Regions from separate parts of the Paenibacillus sp. FSL R5-0713 genome, predicted to be linked through region 1. Evidence: a T-box and tRNA genes for the amino acid it is inferred to sense, from the RefSeq annotation. Region 1 holds a T-box; the other holds one or more tRNA genes.

Region 1 (6,859 bases):
TCGTCCTCTTTCAACAGATCCTGCACTTGGGATAACGTGAACGTCGTAATAGGGCAGACATCCGGACAACTGGTGAAATAAAAGTAGAACAAACGGACTTTCCCTTGAGTATCCTCCAGTGATACCGTACTGCCATCTACATTTTCCATGGAAAAGGATTGGATCTCGCGAATCTCGGGTAATTTCTCCTTACTGACAAATAATGTGCCCCACATCAGATACACAACCATAATCAGTGCGAGCCCGAGTAGTATCCAGGTCCATATGTACTTTTTCAGCATCTTCCTCGTCCCTTCTGTATCTTCTCTTATGAATACGCATACATAAGTAAATCCAAAATCACAATTGTTTCGCTTCATCCATCTACTGTGACATATGTACTCCAAGAAACCTACTTTTTATGAGATTCTATATTATTGTAACGGTTTGTCGTAACAATGCCCATACATATTTATTGAACAAGCTGACCTCGTATACTCTGATGAAATTTCTCTCTGTTTCCGATATAAAGTTTATCATAAGAAATGCCAAAATAGTTTGACAAACTACGTACATTTATTGGGTATGGACCAAGTTATTATCATAACTTTGAAATTAGGGATGTTTTGCATCCGGACAGACGGATATTATACACTATATATGGGTATCACCTAGATAGAGAAGTAATATGCCTTAGAACGATACACCACACAAAGGAGACGTTTATGGATACCTCTACACATTTTGTCATGGGGATTGGTCTAGCTGGTCTGGCTTATGTTGATCCTGTTGTCGCAACGAGTCCAATGCTTGCAGCTGCGGTAATGGTTGGCACGATTGCTGGCTCCCAGGCCCCTGACATCGATACTGCGTTACGTCTCAAAAGCAACTCACTTTACATTCGGAATCATCGGGGCTTGTCACACTCTCTGCCATTTCTCCTGTTATGGGTTCTGCTCATCACCGGCGTCATTGCCCTGATATTCCCTGGTGTCCCCATTGGACACGTTGCCATCTGGACCGCTGTAGCCGTAGGCTTTCACGTATTCACCGATCTGTTCAACACCTATGGAACCCAAGCCGCCCGGCCTTTTACGGAACGCTGGATCGCCTGGAACATCATTCATATTTTTGATCCGTTTCTATTCACTACGCATGTCGTAGCTATCCTGTTATGGGCCTTTGATCTGATCGCCCCTGCACCACTCTTCGTTACGCTGTATAGTTTGACCGGTATATATTATATATGGCGAACGATTGCTCGTGCACAAGCGGTCAGAAAAGTCAGACGTTTAGATAATAGCCCAGAACAGGCTAAATACATCGTCATTCCAACGATATCCTGGAATCGCTGGCATGTGGTTAAACGAGTCGAGGACGGCAGTTATGTGATCGGCAAAATGGATGGTTCTAATCTGGTATGGAGTCTGCACGCCTCGTCTTCTACTCATGCGGCCGTTGCTGCTTCACGCAAATCACCGGAAGTCAGTGCTTTCCTCTACTTCACCTCTTATGCGGTGGCAGAAGTGGAAGAACTGCCTGCCGGTTACAAGGTCCGCTGGGCAGATGTACGTTATCGACACCGAAAACAATATCCATTTGTCGCTGTAATTGTGATGGACCGGAATTTTGAAACGATTGATACGTATGTAGGCTGGTTAAGCGATGAGAAGATGGATAAAAAACTTTTATCCGCACGCCCTTGACGAAGTGAGCATGGCAAGGCACAATCAATTATAGGAACTGATACGCGAGAAAGCCCGGAGCGTTTCCGCCCCGGGCTTTCTGTTTATTCTTTTATTGCTGTTGGTTAAGATAAATTATTTGCCAGACCCAGCCAGAGACTGCTCAGCGATTTGTACCAGACGTTTGGTGATATATCCACCCAAAGATCCTGTTTCACGGGAAGTGTAGTTACCATAGTAACCATCTTGCGGGATAGTTACACCTAGTTCCTGTGCAGCCTCCATTTTCAATTGTTGCAATGCAGAATTTGCTTGAGGTACCACCAAGTTGTTAGAACGAGATCCTTGAGCCATATTTATAATCTCCCTTCAATCTGTGTCTGTAATGTCATTGCAAGCTTGCAAGATTATTATGGCTCGTAGGCTTCAGGTTATACGGAATTTTACTAAATTTGTAGATGGAGGTTTTTCCCAATGAGCAAAGGTTTATCCTTATGGTTCGCATTTTCATCCATTATCTTGTTAACGGTTACAGCAATCACAATCTCTTACTCCGGTTGGCTTGCTACGCTCTTGTTCGTCCTGTCCATTGCCAACATTGGCTGGGGCTTTGTCATTCGTGCCAAAAAAGAACGGCAGGAAGTTCGCTCGGCTACTTCAGAGCCCACTTCTTGAGCAGGTCATATTCTAACGCAAGTTTGAACGTATAAATAAAGAGGAGCCCTTAATAGGACTCCTCTTTATTTATGTTAACTATTCATTTCTTTAACTATAATTTTGTTCAGCAGCACTACAGTTTACGTCTAGGAACAAACCCCATACGTTCTTTCACTGCATTCAACGTTTGAGAAGCAACTTCTTCTGCACGACGAGCTGACGTCTCCAGAACATCGGCCAATTCGCCAGACTCGCGAATCTCATTATATCGTTGTTGCAGCGGTTCGATAACAGACACAACCACTTCAGCCAGTTCTTTTTTGAACGGACCGTACATCTTGCCTTCATAACGCTCAGCTACTTCCTTAAGCGTCATACCCGCACATTCCGCGTAGATACTCATCAGGTTACTAACTTCCGGTTTGTTTGCCGGATCATAGACGACTTCACGTCCCGAATCTGTAGTGGCACGGCTGATCTTTTTGCGAATGACATCCGGCGGATCCAGCAAGGCAATATAGCTGCCGGCATTAGGATTACTTTTACTCATCTTCGAAGAGGCATCATCAAGTGACATTACCCGTGCACCTACCTGTGGGATATACGGATCTGGAATGGTGAAGTACTCCCCATAACGGTGGTTAAAACGCCCAGCCAGATCACGTGTCAGCTCCAGATGCTGCTTCTGGTCTTCACCTACTGGTACAAGATCAGCATTGTATAACAAAATATCAGCCGCCATTAATGATGGATACACGAACAGTCCGGCACCAACGGAATCTTTACCGGATGATTTATCCTTAAACTGAGTCATACGTTCAAGCTCACCCATGGAGGTCAGCGTCGTCATCAACCAGCCCAATTCGGCGTGCTGCGGTACATGGGATTGCAGAAATACGTTAGATTTCGAAGGATCAATACCTGCTGCAAGAAACAGCGCAGCTACCGCTTCCGATTGTTCACGCAATGCTGCTGGCTCTTGAGCCACGGTAATGGCATGAAGATCTACCACCATGAAATGACATTGATAGTCATGCTGGAGTTTTACAAAATTTTTGATTGCACCAATATAGTTGCCCAATGTGAGCTTACCACTTGGTTGAATACCTGAAAGTACTGTTTTCATTGCACATAACGCCTCCCTGATTGTATATAAAAAGCTCCTGCCATTCTCTGCGAACGCAAAAAGGCCCCACATCCGCAAGGGACGTGAGACCGTGGTGCCACCCTTATTCGCTTTTCTTCCATTGCCCCTGACCCTCAATCAAGTCAAGCTGAAGAAACGCCTTCATTGTTCCGTAACGTGGATTATACGGCAGACTCTAGTGAGGCAAGCCCGCCTCTGGCTTAACCTGTTCAAATCCACACTCAAGGGTCCATTCAGTAAAGAGTTCACACCGGTTCGCATCAACCACCGGCTTTCTGAAGAGAATTCTCTTGGCCTACTTATCCCTGTCATCGATTTATATCATTCAATTTGAATACGTACCTTTAGAGTTCCATCTTAATGCGCACAGGCGCGAATGTCAAAATGAGTTGAACTTTTTTACCCGAGACACCGAAATCTGTTATGATGGAATTGCTTATTAACATGCCTGCTTCACAAGAAGCAGCGCAGGAAATAGCTGGCATGTACACAATGACACGCCTGCAGCAGTCCAATCATTACAACTGCTCGCAGACAGATTTCAAGTGGGAAAAGGAGCATCGATATGAAACAAGTGACCAAAGGCCAATGGAATGGTTACGACACGTATATCCTACATAGCCGTGAATTGGAAATCACCCTGCTGCCACGTCTTGGAAATAACATTATTTCTATTCGGGATTTAGTGCAGGACAGGGATATCGTCCGCCGTCCGGATGAAGACGATCTTGCCTTTTATCTGCAGAAGCCGTACCATTTTGGCGTTCCTCTCCTGATTCCACCAGGACGCATTCATCGGGGACAATTCGAATATGAAGGTGTCCGTTACCAGTTCGATCAGAACACGGCAAATGACAACCATATTCACGGTCTCCACCGTACCCAATCCTGGTGTGTCAGTGATATCGAGGAAGATGAAGACGGATGTGCAATTACGACCGAATTATTGACTGAAAATGAAGAACACTGGATGGCTCAATTCCCGATTCCTCTGAAACTTGAGATGACGTTCAGTCTGCAAAACGCTGTATTTAGCCAGCGTCTGCGAGTCACCAATCTGAGCTCAACGCCTGCTCCTTTTGGGATGGGCTATCATACATGGTTTTTGTTAGACGGCAAACCTGCCGATTGGACACTGCAACTTCCTGTTTCCGGAATATACGGTCAGAATGAAGAACAACTACCAACAGGTGAGCTGGAATCCCTGGGTGAATGGTCTGCTCTTAACGAAGGCATCAACTTGCAGGGACGTAACTGGGATACGCTGTTGAAAGCTACCGAAGGTGAACCGGCTGCGGCTTACTTACGGAGGCAAGATGGATATACGCTGAAATATTCAGCAGATGAAACATTTTTCAAACACTGGGTTCTCTTCACCAAAGGGGAATCCGATCAGTTTTTGTGCATTGAACCGTACACTTGGCTTCCGGATGCACCTAATTTGGATTTATCGGATGAACAGACGGGATTGATTCGCCTGGAACCGGAACAGCCTGTTGAGCTATTTACACGTATTGAGGTTATACCTCCTACAGACTAAGTGAGCTGATCAACATATATTTCGATACCATGTACAACTTGCCGACCCACATTGGGTCGGCTTTTTTATGTGATCCGCGCACCAATAATTAACCATATATTTCCTTACGCCATATCATGTATATTTCCTTATTCTCTAACCATACTAACATCACCAACCCATAAGGAGGTGACACATATGTACGGAGGTCAAAACCAAGGTAGCGGTAGCCGCTCCAACAACCTGGTCGTTCCCCAAGCAACTGCAGCATTGCAACAATTGAAAATGGAAGCTGCACAAGAGCTGGGTGTAACTATTCCACAAGATGGTTACTACGGTAACTATACTTCCCGTGAGACAGGTTCTCTGGGTGGATACATCACTAAACGTCTGGTGCAAATCGCTGAGCAGCAATTATCGGGTCGTTCGTAAGCTCGTAATTATTGCTTGAGCTAAGCAGAATCCAAAAGCGGCCTTCTTCGGAAGTGCCGCTTTCTCTTGTGTAACGAATTATGAGGTCGACTCCATATCAGAATCCTTGTATGTATTGGTTCTAGGGTAACGAATCATGAGACTCGCCATATTGTAATTGGACTCCATTGTTGCATCTACCAGAATCATACCTTGTCTTACTGTGAAGTCGTACGATATTTCGCCATGTGTCCAATTGCGTTTGAATTTCAAAGTTTCCAGTGCCATCGCCCGGAAAGAAGTTCTCTGGGTTTCGTTTAGTCCCTTCTCTTCCAAATCCATCTGCCCATCCCGTCCAGTTATCGGATTATGTCGAATACCGAACTTCCCAATTACGTTGTTTCGTATTTGCACAAAAACTACTCCTGAATCTAACCCTGACAACTCATGATCAAGCTCTTTAAATACTAAATCTAACTGACGTGCTAATGAAAGCTGGTCGATTTTCATAATAACACTCCTCCTACATGCTTATAGTCCTATGTAACAAGGACTTACGGCTCATTATATGACATCATTTGCGCATGTTCAACAAACAACGGCAAACTTGGGTATTTTTAACTATAAATTGCGCAATTAATTGCCATTCCCCTTCCTTAAAGTGAGTTTTTTCGTTCATTTGCGACAAAATATTTGAGAATCAAAAATAAGGATTCTGTACAAAAAAAGGCTGCAATCCTGTGTTTGTTAACACGGAATTGCAGCCTTTCATATATATTCAACCTATTACATTCAACCTATTTTTGGGGTGCTGTCATCTGCAAAAACTGCTCAATATCGGCAATAACCAAGTCCGCAGCATTTTGCCAGAATTCCGGTTGTGTCAGGTCTGTACCCAGATGTTTCTGAGCAAGTTCTTCGACCGTCATACGCCCTGTATCTCGTAACAAATCATCATATTTATCTGCAAATGCTGTGCCTTCTTGCTGTGCTCTCGCATAGATTCCCGCACTGAACATGTACCCAAACGTGTATGGGAAGTTATAGAATGGCACACCTGTCAGATAGAAATGCAGCTTGGATGCCCAGAAATGTGGATGATCTGATGCAAGTACACCACAGAACGCTTCCTGCTGAGCATCCACCATTAATTGGGATAGTTCATCCGCGTTAACCAGGCCTTTTTTGCGTTGTTCATAGAAACGATTCTCAAACAGGAACCGGGCATGGATATTCATAAAGAAAGCCACACTTCGCTGTATCTTGTCTTCCAACAAAGCCAGCTTCTCTTGCTCATCTGTTGCCGCCTGCACAAGGGCATCTGCTACAATCAATTCAGCAAACGTGGACGCTGTCTCAGCCACATTCATCGCGTAACGTTGATTCAATGCAGGCAACTCTTCCATAATGTGTTGATGATATCCATGACCAAGTTCATGCGCAAGAGTCGACACATTAGAC
Region 2 (6,859 bases), 100 kb from region 1:
GGTTCTAACCTGGTACCGTAATCCGGTGCGGGGACAGTGTCAGGTGGGCAGTTTGACTGGGGCGGTCGCCTCCTAAAGAGTAACGGAGGCGCCCAAAGGTTCCCTCAGAATGGTTGGAAATCATTCGAAGAGTGCAAAGGCATAAGGGAGCTTGACTGCGAGACCTACAAGTCGAGCAGGGACGAAAGTCGGGCTTAGTGATCCGGTGGTACCGCATGGAAGGGCCATCGCTCAACGGATAAAAGCTACCCTGGGGATAACAGGCTTATCTCCCCCAAGAGTCCACATCGACGGGGAGGTTTGGCACCTCGATGTCGGCTCATCGCATCCTGGGGCTGAAGTAGGTCCCAAGGGTTGGGCTGTTCGCCCATTAAAGCGGTACGCGAGCTGGGTTCAGAACGTCGTGAGACAGTTCGGTCCCTATCTGTCGTGGGCGTAGGAAATTTGAGAGGAGCTGTCCTTAGTACGAGAGGACCGGGATGGACGTACCGCTGGTGTACCAGTTGTTCCGCCAGGAGCACCGCTGGGTAGCTATGTACGGACGGGATAAACGCTGAAAGCATCTAAGCGTGAAGCCCCCCTCAAGATGAGATTTCCCAGTATGTAAGACCCCTTGAAGACGACGAGGTAGATAGGCTGGGGGTGGAAGTGCAGCAATGCATGGAGCTGACCAGTACTAATCGGTCGAGGGCTTATCCAATAGCAAGTTGTAATTCGCATGTTTCGTTTCGAATCTAGTTTTCAGAGAACGATCTCTGAAGCATATTCCCTGATAGCTCAGTTGGTAGAGCACTCGACTGTTAATCGAGTTGTCACAGGTTCGAGCCCTGTTCGGGGAGCCATATGGAGAGGTGTCCGAGCTGGCCGAAGGAGCACGATTGGAAATCGTGTAGGCGTCACAAGCGTCTCGAGGGTTCGAATCCCTCTCTCTCCGCCATAATAACAAGGCCCGTTGGTCAAGGGGTTAAGACACCTCCCTTTCACGGAGGTAACAGGGGTTCGAATCCCCTACGGGTCATATTAACTTCAAAAAAAGAAGTTGATTTTTACAACAAGATTGTGATATGATCATAAATGTGTTGTTCGGAGGCTTAGCTCAGCTGGGAGAGCATCTGCCTTACAAGCAGAGGGTCGGGGGTTCGATCCCCTCAGCCTCCACCATATTATATTTTATAACGACGCGGGGTGGAGCAGCCCGGTAGCTCGTCGGGCTCATAACCCGAAGGCCGCAGGTTCAAATCCTGCCCCCGCAATTAACTTTCCTTGTGAAAGTACTATGGAACCGTGGTGTAGTTGGCCTAACATGCCTGCCTGTCACGCAGGAGATCGCGGGTTCGAATCCCGTCGGTTCCGCCATTTAATCTTTACATGAGGCAAACTGTTCACTACATCTGCTGTATGGCACTGATGCCCTATATAAAGTGTAAGGAATTAAGATTAGACTTTATTATGGCTCGGTAGCTCAGTCGGTAGAGCAGAGGACTGAAAATCCTCGTGTCGGCGGTTCGATTCCGTCCCGAGCCACCATTTTCAAAACAATTTAATATGCCGGTGTAGCTCAACTGGTAGAGCAACTGACTTGTAATCAGTAGGTTGGGGGTTCAAGTCCTCTCGCCGGCACCATGTAATCCTGGAGGATTAGCGAAGTGGCCAAACGCATCAGACTGTAAATCTGCTCCCGTACGGGTTCGGTGGTTCGAATCCATCATCCTCCACCAGTTTTTAGGGGCATAGTTTAAAGGTAGAACAACGGTCTCCAAAACCGTTGGTGTGGGTTCAATTCCTGCTGCCCCTGCCAATTAACTTTTAAGAAATTTAACCTTTTGTGGCGATCGTGGCGAAGTGGTTAACGCACCGGTTTGTGGATCCGGCATTCGGGGGTTCAATTCCCCTCGATCGCCCCTTTGTTTTTTCATTTTTTATTGGGGATTAGCCAAGCGGTAAGGCAACGGACTTTGACTCCGTCATGCATAGGTTCAAATCCTATATCCCCAGCCATTATGCGGACGTGGCTCAGCGGTAGAGCATCGCCTTGCCAAGGCGAGGGTCGCGGGTTCGATTCCCGTCGTCCGCTCCAAAATATGGCGCCATAGCCAAGTGGTAAGGCACAGCTCTGCAAAAGCTTTATCCCCAGTTCGAATCTGGGTGGCGCCTCCAGTATATGCCGGCGTGGCGGAATGGCAGACGCGCTCGACTCAAAATCGAGTGGGAAACCGTGGAGGTTCGAGTCCTCTCGCCGGTATATTGAATAGCCCTACATGTTGCTTATGCAATGTGTAGGGCTATTTTATTTTATGCAGATTTTTGTACAGTAAAGAATATTGGACTTTAATAAACATTGACGTATGATTATATTCAGTATATTGTAGATAAGTAAAGTCTTTAATTTAGAGGGAGTGAAGCAAAGTGAATAATGAAAAAAATGTATCGGATACCGATCTGTTATTTAATCTTTCTGTATGGGAAGAGGCATGGAAAAATCGTCCGAGAAGTCCAAAATATAAAAAGAAAAGCGCCCCATTTAATACAGAAGAAGCATTTGAACGATGGGCTAGGGATTATCATGTACAGTCGTTCTCTGAAGAAGGGAAGCAACGTTCTGAGCGTATTATGAATTGGATTGAGAATCAAGGTGTGGAGTTCGAGGGATTATCCATTTTGGACATTGGAGCTGCTTCGGGCATATTCACCATTCCTTTTGCAGAAAAGGGAGCAATTGTGACTGCAGTTGAACCATCTGAGTTGCTTGTCTCCCTGATGAAAGAGACGATACCTACAGCTCTTGAATCTAATATCGAAATCGTTAAAGAACGGTATGAGGAAATCTCCATTCAGGATAAAGGCTGGGAGAAGAAATATGACTTTGCATTTGCATCCATGTGTCCGGCAATGTCAGATTGGGAAACGATCGAGCAGGCAATCAACTGTGCCCGGAAGTATGTGTATATAAGCACTATGGCTGGACAGAAGGAACACACATTAATGGATGAACTTAAGGATGTACTGGGGGTAACTTCTACATACAAGGCTGGTGATATGGGATATATTCAACAGTTACTGTATTTAAAAGGTTATTCATACACTATGATCATTACGAGAGAAGTTAACTCATTTGAAGTACCAGTGGAAGAGATTATCGACAAGCTGCCAGAATTGCTTAATACGTATGAGTTACCATCGGATGAAGATTCTCTTAGTCTGGCTGAGAAATACATCCAAGATACATACAAGGATCGTACGGTGACCTTCTCACGTGGAGCAAGGTTCGGGAAGATTCTGATCCAACTTGAACAGCCAAACATGAAAACAGTTCATATTAAGGATAAGCGATAAATCGTATAGGCTTGTTATGTGTACAAGGAGAATCAGCAATCGGGAGAAACAACGTGGTCTAACGTCTGAGATGACGCTAGGAAGCCTCACGCTGGCACACAAGAAGATGTATATGTGAAACAGATGAAGTTTGAAGGTAAGTTATTACAAGAGAGAGCAGGATCGTTGCTCTCTCTTTTTTTTAATTTCATTAAAACTTAAAGTGCATTGATCCAAGTCCTCGATTCCTTGAGCCTATAAAGCTTAATCAATGAACTGCATATGGGCTAAAGGAATACTTAAATCCAATATCGAGACCACGGTAAAAACTAAGCCTGAAACTCGACACGAGACACGAAACACGAAACGAAACACGTAGTTTACTTCCTACTGCATAGTTCTGCATTCTGCTTACGCTCACGATACTGACCGGGGGTGATTCCTTCCCATTTACGAAATGACCGAATGAAATTTTGCGGATTGTTGTACCTAAGTCGTGCTGCGATATCTTTAACGGTTAGATCACTTTCGTCCAGCCATTTTTTAGCGATGTTAAATCGGTACTTGGTTAAATATTCACTAAATGAACAGCCTGTCTCTTTACGAAAAACACTACTTAAGTAGTTGGCATTGTAGTGAAGCTTCAAGGCACACTGCTCAAGCGTCAGATCCTTATCATAATCTTGATGAATCATGGCAATCATTTTCTCTGATATATGCTGATATTGGGCAACCTGTCTCGCTTTAAAAACCTGAATGACGGGCAAGATGACTTGATGGTTAAACCATTCCTCAACTTCAGCAGCGTACTGCAAACGATGAAGTTCATGAAACATCGATCCACGGCCTTGTGAGATCTGCCCGAGACGTATGCCGGAATCCTGAGTCATCTGCAAAATATGCGTGAGCAGCCTCGTAAGAGCCACCTGATATTCTTCTGGGGAACACTCCATACCAAAGATCACTTCAAGAAGTTGTTGCAGAAGAGTAGGTGCCTGGACTTCATCCGCACTTTGAATAGCTTGGATCAACGAATATTCCAATGATTCTGGGTAGGTCATGGAGCAAGTGGGAGCATAATGATCAATGTTCTCATACTGAAAGATAATACCTGGGCCCAGCTTCATCCGATGCTTCAGTGCCTCCATTGCCTCTAAATAAGCCTGAGGAATGTGGTATAAGGAGTTATGCGGCTGGCTGAAGCCTATGCTAACTTGAAGAGCTAGAATTTTATTAATTTGGTGTTGTAACTGGTCTGTTAATACATATAGCTGCTGTGAAAAAACAAATTGATCCTCTTCAACAGTGCCAATCACCGTGACTACCGTTTGTTCCATAACAATGGGAAGCAATTGTTGGTCATGCACCACCGTTTCCTCTAATATATTTTGAATAGCGAATAACAGGAGGTCACGATCATTAGCACTATATTTTGTATGATTAACGAGATCGGCCTGTAGTGTGATAACAGCAATTTGTTGCCATTCCCGAAGCTGACGCGTGAAGCCATATTCATGCATGGTGTCATGAAGAGTATGAACAGAGATTTTATCCTGGAACAGATTCATCATAAGATGAGTGCGAATCTGTAAAAGATGCTTATTGAGTGTGTTCTCCAGTTGGGAGCGAGATGCAGATAATTCTGACACACCTGCTCTAATCTGTTCGAACTCGTCAGACAGCTCAGTTGGTTGCTGAGTGAAGGTGCCTCCGTCTTTGGACAGCCTGTTGTCACCAAGTTGGGTTAAGAGCTTCCGAATCGGTACAAGCATTCGTTTGGAACCGAGCCAGGCAAGCAATAATGAAAGTAAAAGCAGGAAGAGACTGATATACAAAGTGTGTAATCCAATATCGATATATTCTTGTGTCAGAACGTTCGTAGGTGAGATTAGGACATAAGTCCATCCTTTTAAGGTAGTAGGGCTATACGTCAGGGAATAAGGTGTACCCGCGATCTTAACTTCTCGTTTTTCAAAGCCTGTTGAAAATGGAATAGGTGATAGTTTGGCTATGTTGGCTTCGGTATCTCGATCCTGTAATCCAATGGCAGACAACGGTTGTCCAATGTATACAGGATCGGGATGGACCAAGATACGTTGTTCTCGATTCAAAATGATCAGTCCTGAGGCAGTATTGCCTAAGGAGACTTCTCCAAATGTATTTTGCAAAGAGCATGCAGGAATTCCCGCTATGAGGGCAGCATCGGAAGACGTATTCAGATTCGGAATAGTTCTCGCAAGGGCAATATGATAAATACAGCCTGTACCGGGTGAACGCTCGTCATTACTGAACACCGATGACGGGGAGAGCTGCCACCCAGAGGTTAGCGTATCCGATATCAATTCCTTCATGGGAAGAGCGAGTGGAAAACCCGTATTACGATATAATCCGGCGTGATCAATAAGCCAATTCTGAGATTGGTTCACCAGGCTAATATCCAGCAGAGGTTCCCATGACCTCATATGTTGAAACTCGCTCTGCAGCTTGTCGGCAAGTAAAGGTCCTTCCCCTTGTAGTGAAGAAGAAGCAGACAGGGACCTGAGAGTTACTGGAGAGCGGACGGCCTGATCAAGCATATAACTGACTGTAGCGAGTTTGTGCTCTACGTTGGCTTGCATTTGTTCCAGCAACTGTCTGTTGGCCTGCGTACGATGCAGTTCAGATTGGTTCGATGAATAGATAAATGCAGCAATTCCCGTTAATAAAATGGGCAGGGTGCTTAACAGGATTCCGAAGATAATCATTTTGTGGAGATAGCTGATTGGTCGCACAGTTCCAGTTCCACTCCTGACATAAGTAATAGTAACACTTTCTATTTTAGTAAACGCTTACATGTAGAACAATCTAAAATTTGTTTATTTGGATAAAAAAGTAATTTTTTAAAGAGGCATAGAAACAGAGTTAAGAGATTGCTGATGGATGATCTTGCAGAAAAGACTATAGGAACGGCTTGGTCCGACTCTTCTAAACGGAATCATAAGAAACGAAATAGCAGTGAGAACGTAAATAGAAACATGGACATCATTCTCTCTACAGGTTCATTTCGGGTAAAAGGTAGCCTGAATACGGAGATATAGAAGGTATCCTGAGTGCTGTTCAGCATGGGCGGAACGTTGGTCTTATATAGGGACAGTCGAAGGTCCAACTAGATCCCCGACCTGAGTCTAGGATGAAAAACCGTCCACGGTCTGTTTTGAAAAGTCTCAAATTCCCCTAGAATAAGGACATAAGGTTAAACAAGAAACACGGAAACAAAAAAACAAGAAACAAACGAACAAATGACTCAACACATTAAAATGAATGAATGGAAAGGGCGGTGAACAACAATTATGAGATTGAATAAGGGAAATGGCTGGGCGATTGTATTGATTGCACTGGGTGCACTACTCCTCTTCGGAAAGTTAACTCCACTTCTTGGACACTTAATGGGTTATCTGATTCCGGTCCTGATGATTGCACTGGGGTACTACGGAGTCAAGCGAGGAAATGTGATGCTCGGATGGATCGTTCTTATCATCGGTATCATCTCACTGATGGGAAAACTGGC

The links. A T-box is a leader RNA that pairs with one kind of tRNA and senses whether it is charged. The one in region 1 lies ahead of trpS (tryptophan--tRNA ligase), so its partner is inferred to be a tRNA-Trp.
Region 2: it has a tRNA-Trp gene. The T-box ahead of trpS (tryptophan--tRNA ligase) is inferred to sense a tRNA for this amino acid. The anticodon was not compared.

What each region holds. Positions count from the first base shown of each region.
Region 1 is NZ_CP150229.1:5,541,799-5,548,657, forward strand. It holds gene MKZ12_RS24640 (SCO family protein) at 1-281, opposite strand, end outside; gene MKZ12_RS24645 (metal-dependent hydrolase) at 705-1,685, shown strand; gene MKZ12_RS24650 (alpha/beta-type small acid-soluble spore protein) at 1,800-2,018, opposite strand; gene MKZ12_RS24655 (hypothetical protein) at 2,139-2,339, shown strand; gene trpS (tryptophan--tRNA ligase) at 2,455-3,447, opposite strand; T-box leader at 3,522-3,789, opposite strand; gene MKZ12_RS24665 (aldose 1-epimerase) at 4,034-5,008, shown strand; gene MKZ12_RS24670 (alpha/beta-type small acid-soluble spore protein) at 5,186-5,419, shown strand; gene MKZ12_RS24675 (O-methyltransferase) at 5,498-5,911, opposite strand; gene MKZ12_RS24680 (M3 family oligoendopeptidase) at 6,196-6,859, opposite strand, start outside.
Region 2 is NZ_CP150229.1:5,645,854-5,652,712, reverse strand. It holds rRNA gene MKZ12_RS25200 (23S ribosomal RNA) at 1-700, shown strand, start outside; tRNA gene MKZ12_RS25195 (tRNA-Asn) at 767-842, shown strand; tRNA gene MKZ12_RS25190 (tRNA-Ser) at 846-937, shown strand; tRNA gene MKZ12_RS25185 (tRNA-Glu) at 947-1,018, shown strand; tRNA gene MKZ12_RS25180 (tRNA-Val) at 1,086-1,161, shown strand; tRNA gene MKZ12_RS25175 (tRNA-Met) at 1,180-1,253, shown strand; tRNA gene MKZ12_RS25170 (tRNA-Asp) at 1,279-1,356, shown strand; tRNA gene MKZ12_RS25165 (tRNA-Phe) at 1,452-1,527, shown strand; tRNA gene MKZ12_RS25160 (tRNA-Thr) at 1,548-1,623, shown strand; tRNA gene MKZ12_RS25155 (tRNA-Tyr) at 1,633-1,718, shown strand; tRNA gene MKZ12_RS25150 (tRNA-Trp) at 1,725-1,798, shown strand; tRNA gene MKZ12_RS25145 (tRNA-His) at 1,829-1,901, shown strand; tRNA gene MKZ12_RS25140 (tRNA-Gln) at 1,924-1,998, shown strand; tRNA gene MKZ12_RS25135 (tRNA-Gly) at 2,003-2,077, shown strand; tRNA gene MKZ12_RS25130 (tRNA-Cys) at 2,084-2,157, shown strand; tRNA gene MKZ12_RS25125 (tRNA-Leu) at 2,164-2,242, shown strand; gene MKZ12_RS25120 (methyltransferase domain-containing protein) at 2,407-3,333, shown strand; gene MKZ12_RS25115 (helix-turn-helix domain-containing protein) at 3,693-6,083, opposite strand; gene MKZ12_RS25110 (hypothetical protein) at 6,642-6,859, shown strand, end outside.